DNA from 4 places in the Pragia fontium genome. Region 4 is predicted to be linked to each of the others. Evidence: predicted binding sites of a transcription regulator. Region 4 holds the regulator's gene; each other region holds the start of a gene.
What was found. The regulator PurR, encoded in region 4, represses purine synthesis genes. The targets are predictions, from matches to a motif close to CANGCAAACGTTTGCNTG.

Region 1: the regulator PurR is predicted to act here: its motif matches at 2,244-2,261, upstream of purM (phosphoribosylformylglycinamidine cyclo-ligase).
Region 2: the regulator PurR is predicted to act here: its motif matches at 3,062-3,079, upstream of purE (5-(carboxyamino)imidazole ribonucleotide mutase).
Region 3: the regulator PurR is predicted to act here: its motif matches at 2,403-2,420, upstream of purH (bifunctional phosphoribosylaminoimidazolecarboxamide formyltransferase/IMP cyclohydrolase).

Annotation. Positions count from the first base shown of each region.
Region 1 is NZ_LR134531.1:2,915,964-2,921,231, forward strand. It holds gene EL341_RS12650 (uracil-xanthine permease family protein) at 1-6, opposite strand, end outside; gene EL341_RS12655 (endonuclease/exonuclease/phosphatase family protein) at 214-1,113, opposite strand; gene upp (uracil phosphoribosyltransferase) at 1,263-1,889, opposite strand; gene purM (phosphoribosylformylglycinamidine cyclo-ligase) at 2,320-3,357, shown strand; gene purN (phosphoribosylglycinamide formyltransferase) at 3,357-3,995, shown strand; gene speG (spermidine N1-acetyltransferase) at 4,155-4,688, shown strand; gene EL341_RS12680 (TetR/AcrR family transcriptional regulator) at 4,907-5,268, shown strand, end outside.
Region 2 is NZ_LR134531.1:1,320,912-1,326,179, forward strand. It holds gene ybbP (putative ABC transporter permease subunit YbbP) at 1-1,266, shown strand, start outside; gene purK (5-(carboxyamino)imidazole ribonucleotide synthase) at 1,344-2,411, opposite strand; gene purE (5-(carboxyamino)imidazole ribonucleotide mutase) at 2,408-2,917, opposite strand; gene lpxH (UDP-2,3-diacylglucosamine diphosphatase) at 3,147-3,881, opposite strand; gene ppiB (peptidylprolyl isomerase B) at 3,892-4,392, opposite strand; gene EL341_RS05605 (RidA family protein) at 4,996-5,268, shown strand, end outside.
Region 3 is NZ_LR134531.1:3,496,857-3,502,124, forward strand. It holds tRNA gene EL341_RS15125 (tRNA-Ala) at 14-89, opposite strand; tRNA gene EL341_RS15130 (tRNA-Ile) at 225-301, opposite strand; rRNA gene EL341_RS15135 (16S ribosomal RNA) at 405-1,947, opposite strand; gene purH (bifunctional phosphoribosylaminoimidazolecarboxamide formyltransferase/IMP cyclohydrolase) at 2,558-4,147, shown strand; gene purD (phosphoribosylamine--glycine ligase) at 4,202-5,268, shown strand, end outside.
Region 4 is NZ_LR134531.1:1,707,175-1,712,442, reverse strand. It holds gene EL341_RS07500 (YniB family protein) at 13-558, opposite strand; gene cydH (cytochrome bd-I oxidase subunit CydH) at 734-823, opposite strand; gene purR (HTH-type transcriptional repressor PurR) at 1,123-2,139, shown strand; gene EL341_RS07485 (hypothetical protein) at 2,399-2,884, shown strand; gene htpX (protease HtpX) at 2,965-3,837, opposite strand; gene prc (carboxy terminal-processing peptidase) at 4,068-5,268, opposite strand, start outside.

The sequences.
Region 1 (5,268 bases), 1.2 Mb from region 4:
TTGCATAGCATAAACCTCTAATTTAAAATGATAATATATTGTTCGGTACCGGATAACGGTGCCGAAATACTTTGCCTACTACCCTGTCTTCACACTTATCAACAACGGCGGGCTGATCCTACCCTCCGACACTCACGACCTTACTCTAATTAACACGCTTCGGCTAATTAGCGGCCATAAATATGGGCGATCCCGTCGCCCATATTTATATTCTTATTGCTCAGTCATTCTGAGCTCCGCCACGATGGGGAGGTGGTCACTGACCAACGGCCAATTAACCCCAGCCCACTCACCATTGGCGTTAGGAATCGTTAAACTATCTAAATGCCAGCGCTGAGCATTACCGGTAAAAATATAGTCTACTTTTATCTCAGCGTTTTCAGCAGGCCAACTACGACCATCTCTATTTTCCGGCTGAATATCATTCCAGTAACGATCAAGCTCTTGCCAGGTTACGCTGCGGGGCACATCGTTCATATCACCAAACAGCAATTTGATACCGCGTATTTCAATGGTACGGTCATTTAACTCTCTGACCTGTTCCAAGCGCATGGTTGGATCTTCTTTGGTATCCAAGTGAGCATTTACAACGGTAATCGGTGCGGCAAAGTTGGGAACTTCTACTTTAGCCACAAAAGCAATGCGCTGTTCACGCTGACCGGAAGGTAATGGATAAATCACCTGATCTTTAATCGGGTATTTTGACAGATAAGCTAATCCGTATTGGCCGCCGTCAAAATCAATCGCCCGGCCAAAAACGCCATACATGCCGGTTAATTTCATCAACTCAGCAAGCTGATCGACCTTACCGCTACGCGCCGTGAGCTTATCAACTTCTTGCAGCGCAACAATATCCACGTTCATCGCCTTAATGGCTTTCGCGATGGCCGTCATATCACTGACTTTGCCAGCAGCAATATTAAATGTAGCCACTTTTAAGATCGGTGCTTCTTTCAGGGAAAAGGTTTTATTGGTAATTCCACCCAGCGCACTGGCGACTTCGCGACTGTTGGCATTGCTGTTAGCGTGATTAACTGGCGCCTCACTACTCCAGACCGGAGCGGAGAATGACAAGGAAAAAACTGCGGCTAAAAAATAATTGTAAGCTGACATACGGAACACCTTATTATTTTATTAAGACCCGATAACTCATGCTTATCACGAATAGGCCGCTATTATTATTAAAGGGTTAAGTACGCAGCAAATTCAGAGACTTACATAATTAGTAACATCCTTGTTACTCAAAACATTATGTTAATGCTTTATTTGGTACCAAAGATTTTGTCACCGGCATCACCCAAACCAGGAATGATATAACCTTTATCATTAAGACCCTGATCGATAGAAGCGGTATATAACTCAACGTCTGGATGGGCTTTTTCTAATGCCTCAACGCCTTCTGGCGCAGCAACTAATACCAGAACTTTAATGGACTGGCAGCCTGCCTTTTTCAGTAAGTCGATAGTCGCAATCATTGAGCCGCCAGTTGCCAACATTGGGTCAACCACCAGTGCCATACGCTCTTCAATATTGGAGACTAACTTTTGGAAGTAAGGAACAGGTTGCAGTGTCTCTTCATCACGGTACACACCAACTACGCTAATACGGGCGCTCGGTACGTGCTCAAGCACCCCTTCCATCATGCCTAAACCGGCACGTAAAATAGGTACTACGGTAATTTTCTTGCCTTTAATTTGCTCGATTTCAACGGGGCCGTTCCAACCGTTAATCGTCACTTTTTCCGTTTCTAAGTCTGCGGTGGCTTCATAAGTCAGTAAACTACCGACTTCTGATGCTAATTCACGAAAACGTTTAGTGCTAATGTCTTCTTCACGCATTAAACCCAATTTATGTTTAACCAACGGATGCTTAACTACAACGATCTTCATCTCTTCTCTCCCCATTTCGCAGATGGTGCACTGTCTTTCTCAAAAAAATCGGCGAATTATACCTGATAATGCGCCTACCGTACCAAAGAAATGCATGATTCAGATCATAATAGGTTATAGATTGCGCTAATAATGTTAACGGCGCGCCATTTCTACCCTTATTATCGGTATTATTCATAGCAACATCGGTATTTTCAGGTTAATGGCGTTATTTGGAACAGTCTCAACAATAAACCTATAGCGAAAGTTGTGCTGGGGTTTACGCAACGATTCAGCCTGTTAATTCGCGCTTCTACTATCTGACGGCAATAATATAATCATAGAACGCTTTGCCACTATCGATAGAAATAACCATAGGCAAACGTTTGCTTTAACTGTTAGAATTACGCCGTTTCTGGTTAATATCACCTATCTCCATGGGGACTCCGCAGTGACCGATAAAACTTCTTTAAGCTACAAAGACGCCGGTGTAGACATTGATGCTGGTAATGCTTTAGTCGATCGAATCAAAGGTGTAGTAAAACAAACTCGTCGTCCTGAAGTGATGGGCGGACTGGGTGGTTTTGGCGCACTTTGCGCACTGCCGCAAAAATACCGTGAGCCGATTTTGGTATCTGGAACCGACGGCGTAGGAACTAAACTCCGTTTAGCGATGGATTTAAAACGCCACGATACCATCGGTATTGATTTAGTGGCGATGTGCGTAAATGACCTTATCGTCCAAGGGGCAGAACCGCTATTTTTCCTGGATTACTATGCCACCGGTAAGCTGGATGTCGATACCGCAGCGCGCGTCGTTACCGGTATTGGAGAAGGTTGTAAGCAGTCAGGCTGCGCATTAGTCGGTGGTGAAACCGCTGAAATGCCGGGAATGTACCACGGTGATGATTACGATGTGGCAGGCTTTTGCGTTGGGGTAGTAGAAAAATCAGACATTATCGACGGCAGTAAAGTTGCTGAAGGAGATGTGCTGATCGCGCTGGCTTCCAGCGGCCCTCACTCCAATGGCTACTCGCTGGTACGAAAAATTCTGGAAGTCAGTAAAACCGATGCACAAGCCACGCAGTTAGCAGGCAAACCGCTGGCCGATCATTTACTGGAACCCACCAAAATCTATGTGAAATCGATCCTCAACCTGTTAGAAAATATCGATGTTCACGCTATTGCTCATATCACCGGCGGCGGCTTCTGGGAGAATATCCCACGCGTGTTACCAGAGGGGACTCAGGCAATGATCGATGAGTCCAGTTGGCAATGGCCAGACGTATTTAACTGGCTACAACAAGCAGGTAACGTCACCCGTCACGAAATGTACCGTACCTTTAACTGTGGCGTCGGCATGATTATTGCCCTACCGGCGGACCGTGCAGCTCAAGCCATTGAACTGTTGCAGTCAACGGGGGAAACCGCGTGGCTAATCGGTACCATTAAAGCCTCCTCTTCAGACGAGCAAGTGGTTATTGGCTAATGAAAAATATTGTGGTGCTGATTTCTGGCAGTGGTTCCAATCTTCAGGCAATCATCGATGCCTGTCGCAACGGTCAGATTAACGGAAACATTAAAGCGGTATTTAGCAATGTACCAGAGGCATATGGTCTGGTACGCGCCCAACAGGCAGGTATTGCAACTGAGCTGGTAGAATCCAAGTATTTTGCCAGCCGCGCCGATTACGAACTGGTACTGGCGGATACTATCGATCGTTACACGCCCGATCTGATCGTGCTGGCTGGCTATATGCGTATTCTCAGCCCAACATTCGTTAACCGCTATACCGGCAAGCTGCTGAATATTCACCCTTCCCTGTTACCCAAATATCCCGGTTTGCATACCCATCGTCAGGCATTGGATAACGGTGATAGTGAACACGGTGCAACGATCCACTTTGTTACTGAAGAGCTGGATGGCGGGCCGATTATCTTACAGGCCGCTATCCCTATCACGCCGCAAGATAGCGAAGCTGAAGTGATCAAGAAAGTACAGCAGCAGGAACATCGTATCTATCCGCTGGTGGTGGGTTGGTTTATGCAGGGCAGACTGGCAATGCGTGATGGCAAAGCCTGGATGGATAATCATCCGTTGCCACCGCAAGGTTATATCGAGAACTGATTAACGGCATGGTATGACACAAATACGGATTGTCGCTATCACAATGGTTCGCCAATAAATAAAACTTGCCCAGCACGCCTTAACCTTACTAAGCTATATTCATTACTGCTAACCGGCAGTAATGAATACTATTGCAAACATCAGCCCCAGGAGTTCCTAATGTCGGCCAAAGTCAGCGTTAAGCTGCGCCCACTTGAACGCGAAGATCTTAGATTTGTCCATCAGCTTGATAACAATGCCAGCGTCATGCGCTATTGGTTTGAAGAACCGTATGAAGCCTTTGTTGAACTTACAGATCTCTACGATAAACATATTCACGACCAGAGCGAACGCCGCTTCATTATTGAAGGGGAAGGTAATCGTGTCGGTTTGGTTGAGCTGGTAGAAATTAACCATGTACACCGCCGTGCTGAATTCCAGATCATTATCGATCCAGCCTGGCAAGGTCACGGCTATGCCGGCGCCGCCGCAAGATCGGCGATGGAATATGGTTTTTCTGTCCTTAATTTGTATAAACTCTATCTGATTGTCGATCGGGAAAACGAAAAGGCTATTCATATTTACACCAAGCTGGGCTTTGAAACCGAAGGAATTCTCAAGCATGAGTTTTTCATTAACGGTGAATACCGCGATACCATCCGTATGTGTATTTTCCAGCATCAATATCTGGCTAAATTCAAAGACCATAACTAGTGCATTCAGCAGGGAAGCCACTTGAAGCGACCCTGCTTTTACCTCAATTTCATCGAATATCCGCTTTATTGCCCTTACTCTTTGTACTGCTAAGTACATAAAATCATTAAGTTATCATAAGAAATTCAATTTAATGGTTAATTATCAATCAAGTAACAGGAATTGCATGCCCGATATATACCTGTTTTAATGGGGTCAAATCCGCTTGAGGTATCGCTATGCGCCCATCGACAAAATTAAAACAGCAAAAAATCATTGAGGTAGCAACCCAACTGTTTCTTGAGCAAGGATATAACCAAACTAACCTTGATCAGGTCATAGAACAATGCGGTGGTTCTAAACAGACAATTTACAATTACTTTGGCGATAAACGCGGCCTGCTGATGGCAGTGATTGGTCGCTGTATTGAAAATGTTGAAGCTATTTTTAATTTTAACAATGATGAAAATAGCGATCTGGAACAGCAATTACTCCAGTTTGGCACCAATTATCTTAATACCATCTTGACGCCAACGATGGTTAATACCTATCGCATTATGATTACTGAATCCCAACACGACAGTAGTCTGGCAGATTTCTA
Region 2 (5,268 bases), 390 kb from region 4:
TTATTGCTGCTGGCGATATTAGTGGGCTTTAATCCTATGTGGTGGGGTGCGCTGCTAGGCATTCTCGTTCTCTCCCTGGCCTTAGGGGCGTTGGGCTGGTGTAGCCTACTGTTGCTACGCCGTATTACGCTAAAAAGTTTGGCATTAAGGCTGGCCGTTAATCGGCTGTTGCGTCAACCGTGGGTAACAACCAGTCAGCTATCGGCGTTTTCCTTCTCTTTTATGCTGTTAGCACTACTGTTTATGTTGCGAGGTGAATTGCTCGATCGCTGGCAGCAGCAACTGCCACCCGGTAGCCCAAATTATTTTGTGATGAATATGACGAAGGAGCAGCTACCGGAGCTTAAACAGTTTTTTGTTGAGCATGATATTAATCCCGGTGAGTTTTATCCGATTATTCGCGTGCGCTTAACTCAGATTAATCAGCAGGAAGCCACTAAACTGGTTAAAGAGGACGATCCCGGTAGTGAAGCGGTTAACCGTGAATTGAACTTAACCTGGCTGGCAGCAGATAAAGATTCACCTAATCTGGTCACCAAAGGAAATTGGCCACCGAAGGTAGGGGAAGTGTCCATCGATCAGGGATTGGCTGAACGGTTGGGAATAACTATTGGCGATAGGCTGACGTTTAGCGGTGATACACAGGTGTTTGACGCCACGATATCCAGTTTTCGACGGGTAGATTGGGAAAGTTTGAAGCCAAATTTCTATTTTATCTTCCCTGAAGGGGCATTGGATAACCTGCCGCAGACGTTTTTAACCAGCTTTCGTTATCAGCAGGAAGGACCCGCTTTAGTCCAGCTTAATCGTCAATTTCCAACCTTAAGTCTGTTGGATATTGGTAGTATCCTTAAGCAAATATCAACGGTGTTTCAACAGGTTGGACGGGCGTTGGAAACGATGGTGGCGTTGGTCATCGTTTGTGGTGTGCTGTTGTTGTTAGCACAGGTTCAGGTCGGGATGCGTCAGCGGCGGCAAGAGCTGGTGGTGTACCGCACTTTAGGGGCGGGAAAACGATTATTACGCAATACCTTATGGAGTGAGTTTGCTTTGTTGGGGCTGGCGGCGGGTATTACCGCGGCGATCGGTGCTGAGGTATCTCTGTGGTGGCTACAGTATAAGGTGTTTGATTTCCCATGGCAGCCGAATGTGCTGATGTGGGTGACGCTGCCTCTGATTTGTGCGGCTTTACTTTCGCTGTGTGGAGGATGGCTGGGTATTAGCTTGCTGAAAGGACAGGCTTTGTATCGGCGCTATCAGGAGTAATTGAATCAGAAGTTAGCAAGATTGTGGTGTCGGCTTATCCCTGTTTCTTGCGGGATAAGCCGGATAACTGCATCAGCCTAGCTTAGTTTATCGCTAGCCCAGTCAATGCCTGAGTAATAAACGTCTTCCATCATCGGTTTTAACTGGCTTAAGGTTTGTTTTAATACCTGCTTATCCGGATGATTTAAGTTCAGATGGCCGACCTTACGCCCCTCACGCACTTCTTTATCATACCAGTGCAGGTGAATCAGCGGCAGAGAGAGCCACTGTGGATTCAGCTCGGTACCAATAAGATTAATCATCACTGAAGGTGAAGAGACATCAGGTTGTGGCATTGGCAAGTCGAGAATGGCACGCAGGTGCAGCTCAAATTGACTGACAGAAGCCCCATTTTGTGTCCAATGTCCGCTGTTGTGCACACGTGGTGCCAGTTCATTAATCAACAGCTCGCCATCCACAATAAAGCATTCCATGGCCATCACCCCAATATATTTTAGCTTATTGAGTATGGCGCTCAGCATGGTTTCAGCTTGACGCTGTAAATGGGCATCCGTTGTTGGCAGAGCAACGCTGGTGCGCAGAATACCTTCTTCATGCAGATTATGGGTCAGAGGATAAAATACGCACCGTCCATCGTGGCTGCGAGCCCCAATTAATGAAACTTCCCCACTAAAGTTAATGCCCTGTTCAACGATACATTCACCATAGGCTTGGTTGGGTAAACTTTGTGTTTCATCAACACGGATGCGCCATTGGCCCCGACCGTCATAGCCACCCACACGTCGTTTTACAATCGCCAGTGCGCCTAAACGTTGAAAAATGGATGGCCATTCATCAGCGTGACTTAATGGCTGCCAAGGTGCTGTTGCCAGTTGCAATGAGTCGAGCAGCTGTTTTTGCGTCAGGCGATCGGCCAGAATTGGAAAAATATCCCGATTAATAAAGCTAGCGTGACGAGCGAGAGCCTGAGTTAGCGGGGTTTCCGGCCAACGTTCAATTTCAGCGGTGATAACCGCATGTTGATAGGGAACGGCTTCCGGTTCTGCATCCAGTCCGATGGGATAAACTGCAATGCCTAAGGGTTCACCGGCCTGACGTAACATACGGCCTAACTGTCCGTTACCAAGTACACAAACTGGTTTCATGCCTGTTCCCTCGGATCGGGATTATCCAGCACTTCGTCCGTTTGGTTTTGACGCCATGTCACTAAGCGGGCATAGACCTCTTTATCGTGCAGAGCCAGTATTTGAGCCGCCAGCAGGGCGGCATTTGCCGCGCCAGCTTTACCAATCGCTAACGTACCGACCGGAATGCCTCGTGGCATTTGAACAATCGAATAGAGGCTGTCTACGCCATTAAGGGCAGCACTTTGTACCGGTACGCCAAGAACGGGTACCAGCGTTTTCGCGGCCAGCATCCCAGGGAGATGAGCTGCACCACCGGCGCCAGCAATAATCACCTCGAAACCGTTATTGTGTGCCTGTTCAGCAAAACTGAACAGCTTATCCGGTGTTCTGTGAGCTGAGACAACTTCGGTATGGAATGGAATATTCAGGGCGGTCAGGATGTCTGCGGCGAATTGCATGGTTGCCCAGTCGCTTTTCGATCCCATAACAATAGCAATTTTGGCCTTGGCAGCATTGGCTGGCATAGGTGTGATGCTCCTGTGTTCGTGCAGGTTAGTTAAGATCTTAATACCAAACATGGCATTACGCTATAAAGCCATATTTTGTCAGATCATCACCATGTTGGTATTTATAAACAGAGGATGGAGAGAATACCATGGCTAAACGGTAAGGAAAACGTTTGCGTCACTATCAATGATGAAAAATGAGTGAAGAAACACCGAAAATAAACTCAACGCTGGCGGGAGAACGTGGTTAATCTTCCTGAAGGGGGAAGCTGATTAGCTCGATATTGTTATCAGCATCGATTTTAAACACGGAACCGGTATCATGCCAAGCGCCTAAAACAGCCCGTTTGGATACTTGGCCATCCATCGTTAGATCGTGGATAGCTGGGCGGTGTGTGTGTCCGTGCACCATGTAAATAACATTATGATCTTGTAGCTTTTTAATCACTGCTAGCTGGTTTACATCCATCATGACCGATGATTTGGTGCGATTGCTTAATTTACTTTGGCGACGCAGCTTATTAGCAATTTTTAGTCTTAGGAACAGCGGAAGTGAGAGAAATATTTTTTGAATCAGTGGATTACGGATATATTTACGAAAGCGCAGATAGCCAGGGTCATCAGTGCAGAGCGTATCACCGTGCAGAATCAATATCTTCTCACCATAAACATCAATAACCAATTCTTCTGGTAACAGCGTCATCTTGCTTTGTTTTGCAAAACGCTTACCGATAAGAAAATCACGATTACCATGGATAAAGTAGCAAGGAACGCCCTTGTCATGTAATTCGGACAAGGCCTGTGCAACTTGAGTATGTAGCGTATTCGGCTCGTCGTCACCTATCCAAAACTCAAACAGATCGCCTAAGATATAAAGAGCATCAGCATGAATGGCTTCACGCTGGAGAAAGGCGAGAAAACCGGCAGTAATTGCCGGCTCATTTTCGCTTAAGTGTAGATCGGCGATAAATAACGTAGTCATCTAATATCAATTATTCTTGATCGTTGATAGTAACGCTTTTTACGATAACATCTTCAACAGGAACATCCTGATGCATACCGCTTCGGCTGGTCTTAACGCTCTTGATCTTGTCAACAACATCCATGCCTTCTACTACTTCGGCAAACACGCAATAGCCCCAACCGTCAGCACTTTCAGAACGGAAGTTCAGGAAGTCATTATCAACGACGTTAATAAAGAATTGTGCAGTCGCGGAATGCGGAGCGGAAGTCCGCGCCATCGCTAATGTACCACGGGTATTTTTTAAACCATTATTGGCTTCGTTTTTGATGGTTGCATTAGTTTCTTTTTGATCCATACCTGGAACAAAGCCGCCACCTTGAATCATAAACCCATTGATAACACGGTGAAATATCGTGCCGTCATAGAAACCGCTGCGGCAATAGTCTAAAAAGTTTGCTGCTGTAACGGGAGCTTTATCGCTGAACAGTTTAATAACGATATCGCCATGGTTGGTATGAAAAGTGATCATTGAATATCCTGCAAGTAGTTATATAAAACAAAGCCTAATTGTATATGAAGGCGAGTGCGGCTGCACCTATTGCTTTATTATGTCTAAATCTAGTATATCAGAATTTTATCCTATTTTTATGGTAAAGAGTGAATTATTCATTCATTTATTGGTGATTAGTACGGACAGCTTCGGCTACAGGCTTATCAAGAAGTTAAAAATAATAGAATGGAGTCATCGGTTTTAATCGGTATTTGGTTATGTTTTATTCGATTGTTAATCGTATTGTTGTCTATTTTATGGTGTAGAGGAGTATCACAAGTTGTAATGGTTTTTCATTTTTCATCTTGTGCTGTGTGTTTGAATATTGAGTGTCGATTGAAAGGATAATAACCGACAGAACCTCGGCTTAATATAATTAAGCATTTTATTAACGGTAGTACTTATTTTAATCGTGATAATGTGGAATTGTCCGAGTGTTAATACTCAGGGCAGAATGCTGGCCAATGCTATTACGGCTTTGGGGCGGATAATCGGCAGGCTGATTATCGATACCGAGCTGGATTAGCATTTTCAATCAATGTCATTTGTTAGTGTGGCAAATAAATAGTGAGGATTTTATTTATGTTAGCTAAACCCTATGCGATCGTGATATTAAGTGCTGCATTGTTTTTTACTGGCCTGTCCCAGGCCGCGGAACGTAAAGTTATTATGCCAAAAGGTGATGAACCTTCTCGGTTATACTCTCCGGGTATTGAGGCTAATGGCTTTATTTTTACTTCTGGGCAACTGGCGATTGATCCGACTAGCGGTAAACTGGTTGAAGGGATTGAAGCCCAAACTCGATTGGCACTGGCTAATTTACGTCGCGTGCTGGAAGCCGGCGGTTCATCAATG
Region 3 (5,268 bases), 1.8 Mb from region 4:
TAGTTGGTCTTTATGGTGGAGCTAAGCGGGATCGAACCGCTGACCTCCTGCGTGCAAGGCAGGCGCTCTCCCAGCTGAGCTATAGCCCCATAAAGAACAGCACACCTTATTTCTTTCACTTTATCACCACTTCGCTTAACCGCCGGTGATTTCAACGCGAGTAACGCAATGTGCAACCGCACATGAGTAACGCAGCGCTTGAAAGCGACAAGGATAAGTAGAAGTGGTGGGTCTGAGTGGACTTGAACCACCGACCTCACCCTTATCAGGGGTGCGCTCTAACCACCTGAGCTACAGACCCAATAAGGTGCTTAAGATTCAAGGCTCGCTCAAATCTTTTTGCTCTCTTTTCATTTCATCAGACAATCTGTGTGGACACTGCACTCAACTGCGTATCTTTTAGGTAAGGAGGTGATCCAACCGCAGGTTCCCCTACGGTTACCTTGTTACGACTTCACCCCAGTCATGAATCACAAAGTGGTAAGCGCCCTCCCGAAGGTTAAGCTACCTACTTCTTTTGCAACCCACTCCCATGGTGTGACGGGCGGTGTGTACAAGGCCCGGGAACGTATTCACCGTGGCATTCTGATCCACGATTACTAGCGATTCCGACTTCACGGAGTCGAGTTGCAGACTCCGATCCGGACTACGACGTACTTTATGAGGTCCGCATGCTCTCGCGAGTTAGCTTCTCTTTGTATACGCCATTGTAGCACGTGTGTAGCCCTACTCGTAAGGGCCATGATGACTTGACGTCATCCCCACCTTCCTCCGGTTTATCACCGGCAGTCTCCTTTGAGTTCCCGACATGACTCGCTGGCAACAAAGGATAAGGGTTGCGCTCGTTGCGGGACTTAACCCAACATTTCACAACACGAGCTGACGACAGCCATGCAGCACCTGTCTCAGAGTTCCCGAAGGCACCAAAGCATCTCTGCTAAGTTCTCTGGATGTCAAGAGTAGGTAAGGTTCTTCGCGTTGCATCGAATTAAACCACATGCTCCACCGCTTGTGCGGGCCCCCGTCAATTCATTTGAGTTTTAACCTTGCGGCCGTACTCCCCAGGCGGTCGACTTAACGCGTTAGCTCCGGAAGCCACTCCTCAAGGGAACAACCTCCAAGTCGACATCGTTTACAGCGTGGACTACCAGGGTATCTAATCCTGTTTGCTCCCCACGCTTTCGCACCTGAGCGTCAGTCTTTGTCCAGGGGGCCGCCTTCGCCACCGGTATTCCTCCACATCTCTACGCATTTCACCGCTACACATGGAATTCTACCCCCCTCTACAAGACTCTAGCTTGCCAGTTTTAAATGCAGTTCCCAGGTTAAGCCCGGGGATTTCACATCTAACTTAACAAACCGCCTGCGTGCGCTTTACGCCCAGTAATTCCGATTAACGCTTGCACCCTCCGTATTACCGCGGCTGCTGGCACGGAGTTAGCCGGTGCTTCTTCTGCGGGTAACGTCAATGTAAGCACGTATTAAGTACCTACCCTTCCTCCCCGCTGAAAGTGCTTTACAACCCTAAGGCCTTCTTCACACACGCGGCATGGCTGCATCAGGGTTTCCCCCATTGTGCAATATTCCCCACTGCTGCCTCCCGTAGGAGTCTGGGCCGTGTCTCAGTCCCAGTGTGGCTGGTCATCCTCTCAGACCAGCTAGGGATCGTCGCCTAGGTGAGCCATTACCCCACCTACTAGCTAATCCCATCTGGGCACATCTGATGGCGAGAGGTCCGAAGATCCCCCTCTTTGGTCTTGCGACATTACGCGGTATTAGCCACCGTTTCCAGTAGTTATCCCCCTCCATCAGGCAGTTTCCCAGACATTACTCACCCGTCCGCCGCTCGCCGGCAAAGTAGCAAGCTACTTTCCGCTGCCGCTCGACTTGCATGTGTTAGGCCTGCCGCCAGCGTTCAATCTGAGCCATGATCAAACTCTTCAATTAAAAGCTTGATGCTCAAAGATTACTTTCGTAATAAAACGTCTGTAATAAATTACAAATGAATTACTGCTTGGTCACTCTTTAAGACTTGGTATTTTTTGTTGCTGAACACCGAAGTGTCAGCGTGAGATACCGTCTTGTGAGTGCCCACACAGATTGTCTGATAAATTGTTAAAGAGCATGGCCAACAGTAAGCTTCGCTTGCTGTGGCACGGGCTGCGTATATTACGCTAATCCGTTTCAGAGTCAATCAATTCATTAACTCTATCGATGTCATTTCGTGAGTTGCCTCACATGCCGTTCGATGGAGGCGCATTATAGGGAGTTTATTGTCATCTGCAATAGGTAATTAGAGAAAAATGAACTGTTTGCTGCTTTACACAGCAAAACCCCACTTTATACCGACTTTCACACAGAGTTATCCACAGAACATGAAAAACAGAAAATTTCACGAGCGCGACGCAAACGTTTTCGTTACAATCTGCCTAAATAAAAATAATGGAAAATTACCGTTCACTCGTCGCCATTCGATCGGATATTTTGTTATTTTAAACTCATCCTTATATGTCTACTGTGTTTTCACTCTGAAAAAGCCAATAGGAAATTATCAGCTATGCAATCATCTCGTCCTATCCGTCGCGCCCTTCTCAGCGTTTCCGATAAAACCGGCATTGTTGAATTCGCTCAAGCGCTATCACAACGTGGCGTTAAACTGCTTTCTACCGGAGGCACGGCAAAAATGCTGGCCGATGCAGGTCTTGCCGTGACGGAAGTTTCTGACTACACCGGTTTTCCAGAAATGATGGACGGCAGAGTAAAAACGCTACACCCCAAAGTTCACGGCGGTATTCTGGGACGCAGGGGCATTGATGATGAAATCATGGCAAAGCATGCCATTGAACCTATTGATATGGTTGTGGTGAACCTCTATCCATTTGCCCAAACCGTTGCCAAGCAAGACTGTTCTTTAGCGGATGCAGTAGAGAATATTGATATTGGCGGCCCAACCATGGTGCGTTCCGCGGCTAAGAACCACAAAGACGTGGCGATTGTGGTTAACAGCCAAGACTATAACGAAATTATTAATGAGATGGATCGTTCGGGAAATGGCCTCAGCCTTGAAACCCGCTTTGATCTAGCAATTCGTGCATTTGAGCATACCGCTGCTTATGACGGTATGATTGCCAACTACTTCGGTACGCTGGTTACGCCTTATCATGGTGAAGTCGATAAGCCATCTGGCCGCTTCCCACGTACGCTCAATCTGCAATATATTAAAAAGCAGGATATGCGCTACGGAGAAAATAGCCATCAACAAGCGGCTTTCTATATTGAGGAAACGCTGAAAGAAGCCTCCGTTGCCACTGCAGAGCAACTTCAAGGTAAAGCGCTTTCCTATAACAACATTGCTGATACCGATGCTGCGCTGGAATGTGTAAAAGAGTTCAGCCAACCGGCCTGCGTTATTGTTAAACACGCTAATCCGTGTGGCGTCGCCCTTGGTGACAACATCTTACAGGCTTACGAACGCGCTTATCTCACCGATCCTACTTCAGCATTTGGCGGTATTATCGCCTTTAATCAGGAATTGGATGCTAAAACCGCGGAAGCCATTATCAGCCGGCAGTTTGTTGAAGTCATTATCGCGCCACGCATTAGTCAAGCCGCACTGGACGTATTGGCTCCAAAACAAAACATCCGTGTATTGGAATGTGGTGAATGGAGCGATCGTGTTCCAGCCTTAGATTTTAAACGCGTCAACGGTGGATTACTGGTGCAGGATCGCGATCTCGGAATGGTTGGCCAGTCAGATCTGAAAGTCGTTTCACAACGCCAACCCACCGCCAAAGAGTTAAGCGATGCCCTGTTCTGCTGGAAAGTCGCCAAGTTCGTTAAGTCTAATGCCATCGTTTATTCCCGCGATAATATGACTATTGGTATTGGCGCAGGTCAAATGAGCCGCGTGTATTCCGCCAAAATTGCCGGTATTAAGGCTGAAGATGAGAATCTACAGGTTGCCGGTGCCGTTATGGCATCCGATGCTTTCTTCCCATTCCGCGATGGTATTGATGCCGCCGCCGCCGTTGGTATTACCTGTGTGATTCAACCAGGCGGTTCTATTCGTGATGATGAAGTGATTGCTGCGGCCAATGAACATGGTATTGCGATGATCTTTACGGATATGCGCCATTTTCGTCATTAATAAGTGAATGATTCACTGCTGATATCAGGTTAAAACATTCTCGGAGCCAGAAAAATGAACATATTAATTATTGGTAATGGCGGGCGTGAACACGCTCTGGCATGGAAAGCAGCGCAATCACCGCTGGCAGATAAGGTGTTCGTGGCTCCCGGCAATGCGGGAACTGAACTGGAATCCAATCTGATTAATGTGGCTATTTCCGCCACTGATATCGATGCTCTGGTCGCTTTTGCCCAGAAAGAGAATATCGGCTTAACCATTGTCGGTCCGGAAACGCCATTAGTAATGGGCATAGTTGATGCTTTCAGAAAAGTTGGCTTGAAAATATTTGGTCCAACTCAAGCCGCAGCCCAACTTGAAGGCTCAAAGGCTTTCACCAAAGACTTTCTGGCTCGCCATGCTATTCCCAGCGCAGATTATCAGAACTTTACTGAGATTAACGCCGCGCTGGACTATATCCGCGCCAAAGGTGCACCGATTGTGATTAAGGCTGATGGCCTTGCCGCCGGTAAAGGAGTCATTGTGGCAATGACTCTGCAAGAGGCTGAAGACGCCGCTAAAGATATGCTACAGGGTAATGCCTTTGGTGATGCCGGGCACCGCATCGTGGTAGAAGAGTTTCTGGATGGAGAAGAAGCCAGCTTTATTGTGATGGTTGATGGTAAAAATGTGATACCGATGGCCACCAGTCAGGATCATAAGCGAGTTTTTGATGCCGATACCGGCCCTAATACCGGTGGTATGGGCGCTTACTCCCCTGCACCAGTGGTTACCGATGAAGTGCATAACCGCATTATGGATCAGGTGATCTGGCCAACGGTCAAAGGCATGGCAGCTGAAGGAAATACCTATACTGGTTTTCTGTATGCCGGCCTGATGATTGATAAAGCCGGTAATCCCAAAGTTATAGAATTTAACTGTCGCTTTGGCGATCCAGAAACTCAGCCCATTATGTTGCGTATGCAATCCGATTTAGTTGAACTTTGTTTAGCCGGCGTTGAAGGCAAACTCGACCAAAAAGAATCTAAATGGGATCCACGAGCATCACTGGGCGTGGTATTGGCCGCCGGTGGTTATCCTGGTGACTATAAAACCGATGATATTATTATTGGGCTTCCTCA
Region 4 (5,268 bases):
ATTGGTGGATTATTAAAGCAGATTGATGAAGTACAGGATGATATAGATAAAAATACCCCAAAAAACCGGAGCAACATATAACAGACCAAACTGAGCAAAAATTGAGGTATTCGGTATCGAAATCAGTTTTTGCAGTTCTTCACGGGAACGAGCCTGATCGCCGTTCATCGCCTCTAAAATGGCTCTTTCTGTCACGCCTTCACGCACGTTATGTATCCGTTTAAACAAACGGATGCCGGACGCACTCAAAGCCAAGCCGACAAACATCAACAGAAAGATCACCATAAACCAAAGACTGTTACTTGATGACCAATTACTAATATCCGGTACCGGTGAGCTCACCCAGAATGACTCAAAAAATGAGGTGTACTGGCGAACCATCTTAATAATAACCTGCAGGAAATCCATAATGGTTGCGGTCATTTCCTGCATATTGGTCTTCGGTTCAATCAGATATTTTAATACTGAAATAACCGTCGATATCAGTGCTGGTATAAAAATTACAATCCCTGCAATACGTTTCAGTAACGCAACCGCACTGGCCTGATGGTGAGTCATTCTGCCTCCATGTTGAAACACCGATTTTTCATCAATTTGATAACAAAAAAATTATGTTCCACGCTGAAGGGAACATAATTTAATAAAAAATCATAATGGCCGGACACGCGCCGATAGATATTAGCCCACAAGCTAACATTCTGGACGTGATATCAGGCCATAAAGTTAATTATTTTTAGTGTGTTACAGCAATTAAGCTATAAGTAACAATAACAGCTAATGCAAATACAACAGTGCTCAGGGACCATTTTAATTCAGCTGACATCTCTTATTTTCCTTCCTCAAAAAACTGTCTAGCACTCAGATGTTTTTGGTCTGCATACAAAAAATACCCATATCAGCCAGAATCTCCATGATATCTCTTTGACATTTGTATTAAATGCGCCAAAATTCACCGCTTATTATCACTGAACCAACCAACTTAAGTTAAAATCAGTGATATATAACAAATTCTATACCGTTTTGCTTTTAATGTGTAATTTGTTTATCAAAAGAAAAAGCAAACGTTAACTTATCTGCTTACACTGTAACGGATACTGTGTAAGTTTAGGAGAACTCTGTCTTATGGCAACAATAAAAGATGTGGCAAAACATGCCGGCGTCTCAACGACAACCGTCTCCCACGTTATTAATAAAACACGTTTCGTCGCTGACGATACCAAAGCCGCCGTTTGGGCCGCGATAAAAGAATTAAGCTATTCACCCAGCGCCGTTGCCCGTAGCCTAAAAGTCAATAACACCAAAACCATTGGTCTACTCGCCACATCTAGCGGTTCCCCCTATTACGCTGAAGTCATTCAGGCGGTCGAAGCGGCATGCTATCAAAAAGGCTATACGCTGATCCTTTGCAATACCCAGAATGATTTAGAAAAACAACAGGCTTATCTGGCGATGCTGGCACAAAAACGCGTCGACGGACTATTGGTGATGTGTTCAGAGTATCATCCCCCACTATTGAGTCTGCTACAGGAATATCCGCATATTCCGATGATGGTTATGGACTGGGGCAAACACAGCGATTTTACCGATAACATTGAAGATAATGGTTTCCAGGGGGGATATCTGGCAACCCGTTATCTGATTGACCGCGGTCACCGGGAAATTGCTACTATCACCGGTCAGTTAAATGAATTCACCGGGCGTGAACGCCACAAAGGTTTTCTGCATGCACTCAAAGAGGCAGGGATCACTATTCCTGATGAGTGGATTATTGAAGCCGACTTCCAGCCGCAAGAAGGCTATGACGGTATGATGAAAATCCTCAATACCAAACAACGTCCTACTGCCCTATTTTGTGGTGGGGATGTTATTGCCATGGGAGCACTTTGTGCAGCAGGTGAAATGGGTTTAAGAGTGCCGGACGATATATCGGTGATCGGGTATGATAATATTCGCAATACCCGTTACTACAATCCGCCGTTAACCACTATTCAGCAACCTAAAGAGAGTCTGGCTGAAATGGCGCTAGATATGTTGTTAGACAGAATCATCAATAAGCGTGAAACCTATCATTCAATTGAGCTACACCCTGAATTAGTGGAGCGTAACTCTGTCGCTGACGGCCCTTATTTAAACAAGTAATCTGCTTTACTTTACCCCACTATTCATTGATGGTGGGGTATTACTTCCAGTATTCCTTCACTTAAAATCATTTAGATCAATAAATTACAATCCAATCCATCATCAATGTAGTCAAGGAAACATGAGTTGATTGATTCAACGCTATTGGTTACCTATAGTTAAAGAGATACACTGGTCTTATTCGGAATCTATTGTTCTTCAATAAAGGCTCTAATCTCGATAAACCCGTTTGCTACACTCATTATCAAGTGGTGAAGCTATGACATCACTCTATCTCTATCGTAATGTGCTACGTAACCTGCTGGTCATCACCGCAAGTATGACTCTGATGGCCTGCTCTTCCGTTAATCTACCAATCTTTAGCGCATCCCGTGTTCAACTTCGTTCCATTGAATTAAGCGTGACCGATAAGGTCAACGAAGGCCGCCCACTTAACGTAGATTTTGTTGCCGTTAACGGTGATCATTTAACAAAACAGTTAGAGAACCTGACGTCTGCACAATGGTTCGCGGATAAACAACGCTGGCTAAAACAAAATCCTGGAAAACTATTTATCTGGCCGGTTAACATTGTTGCAGATTCACATACCACCATAAAAGACATACCACTTTATGGTCGCCCTGCCAGTAAAGTAATTATTTTTGCAGATTACCAGAGTAAAGGCGCACACCGACTAGAGTTAGATCATACCCTGCGTAACCCTAAGTTAGAATTCCGTAATGATGATGCCTATCTTTTTGAATAAATATATATCTGCTAATTGAATGGCATAAAAAATCGGGAAGCCCTAAGGCCTCCCGATTATCAATTAACGCGGTTTGATTATTACTTGAGATAAGTACCCGCGCGTAATGCTTCAATGCGCTTATCTAACGGAGGGTGAGACATAAACAGCTCACTAAATGTCTTTGGCTTACCGTTAATACAAAATGCCATCATGGTTGACTCTTCCTGCGGTTCGTAACTGGTTTTTAGACGTTGCAATGCTGCAATCATCTTCTCACGACCCACTAAATTGGCTGAACCAGCATCCGCTTTAAATTCGCGATGACGAGAGAACCACATGGTAATGATGCTGGCCAAAATACCGAACACCAATTCCAATACCATCGAGACAACAAAATAAACCATGGTATTACCCGATGAACTTTCATTGTCACGGTTAAGAAAACCGGCGGCTACCTGCGCAATCAGTCGAGAAGCAAAGATAACGAAAGTATTCACTACGCCCTGTACCAGCGTCATCGTCACCATATCACCATTTGCGACGTGGCTAATCTCATGGGCCAGTACCGCTTCCGCCTCATCACGGCTCATGTTCTGCAATAACCCGGAACTTACCGCAACCAGTGAGGCATCGCGCCTTGCTCCAGTGGCAAATGCGTTAATATCAGGCGCGTGATAGATTGCTACCTGTGGCATGGCAATACCCGCCTGCTGTGCCTGACGTCTAACGGTTTCAACTAACCAACGCTCAACGTCATTGGCCGGTTGTTCAATCACTTGACCACCAACAGAACGTAATGCCATCCATTTTGACATTAATAAAGAAACGAATGCGCCACCAAAACCAAACAGACCTGCCATGATCATCAGGCCCTGCACGCTACGCCCCTGAATACCCGTTAGGCTCAGAACAATACCAAAAACCAGCATAACTGCGAGGTTTGTTAATAAAAATAACGCTATACGCATCATAAAAAGATAGTTTCCTTAGAGAAATAAAATGTTGTTTCTTACCATCCCGATCTTATGGGCTAATCTGCAAAATTCAAGGGTAAACAACAGTCCTATAACAAATAGATCATAACTTTACATTGGTGAGTGATTAAAATCACAATTCTTTCTTATTAAAGCGCCAATGATAAACAGTAGCAAAAAAATAAGGCGCTCAATAAGCGCCCTATTTTCTGCTATCTATTTAGCCATTACTTTTTCTGAACGGCTGCCGCATCACTCTTTTCTTGTGTGGCCAAATCCAGTGAAATCAATACGGTTTCATCCAGATAAGGATCGGCTTCTTTATAATCTTTCGGTAGATCTTCTAAAGTCTTCAGCGGCTTCTTACCTTCGCGAGTCAAACGGTCATTGATGCGTTTCAGACGAATGGCATCGTCCTCATTGCTCTCTTTCTCGCGCTGGGCATAGTTTAACGAAATTCTGCTACGTTTATCCTTATTAGCTTTATAACGTGCAATATCCTGCATAATAAACTGGAATTCCGGATCTTTAGCAATCCGTTCATCATGTTCTTTCTTCAGCGTAGGAATATAGCGCGATTCATCACCCAATAACGTATACGTGGCTTTATCAATACTATCCCATGGTAAAGCGTTATCTTCAAAGCTTTCCCCAGTTTCAACTGGATCAACACCCGTTGGCATAACGATATCTGGTGTCACACCCTTACGCTGAGTACTTCCACCGTTAATGCGATAAAACTTCTGAATAGTGTATTGAACAGACCCCAAATCTGGCCAGTCAGGACGCAGCATCTGATCGTAAATACGGTTCAATGCACGGTGCTGTTGAACGGTACCTTTACCAAAGGTAGGTTCGCCAACAATCAATGCCCGACCATAATCCTGCATAGCGGCGGCAAAAATTTCTGATGCCGAGGCACTAAAGCGATCGACCAAGACAACCAGCGGGCCTTTATAGTAAACAATACTATCGGTGTCGCTATCTTCACGCACCTTGCCATTATTATCTCGAACTTGAACCACTGGGCCGCTAGGAATAAACAGACCAGATAAAGAAACGGCTTCAGTTAACGCCCCGCCTCCGTTGGTTCTTAAATCGATAATAATACTGTCAACATTCTGCTTGGTCAGCTTCTGCAACTGGGTTTTGACATCTTCAGTTAACCCGACATAGAAGCCAGGGATATCCAGCACGCCGACCTTTTTCTTGCCAATCGTTTTTAGCGTCATCTTAACGGCACGATCTTCCAAGCGAATACGTTCGCGAGTCAGAACTACCGTTTTGGACTTGGCACCTTTGCCTGCAGGAAGGATTTCCAAACGGACTTTACTTCCTTTAGGACCTTTAATTAAGGCCACCACATCATCAAGACGCCAGCCGATCACATCAACCATTGGCTTATCTTGCTGTCCGACCCCGATAATC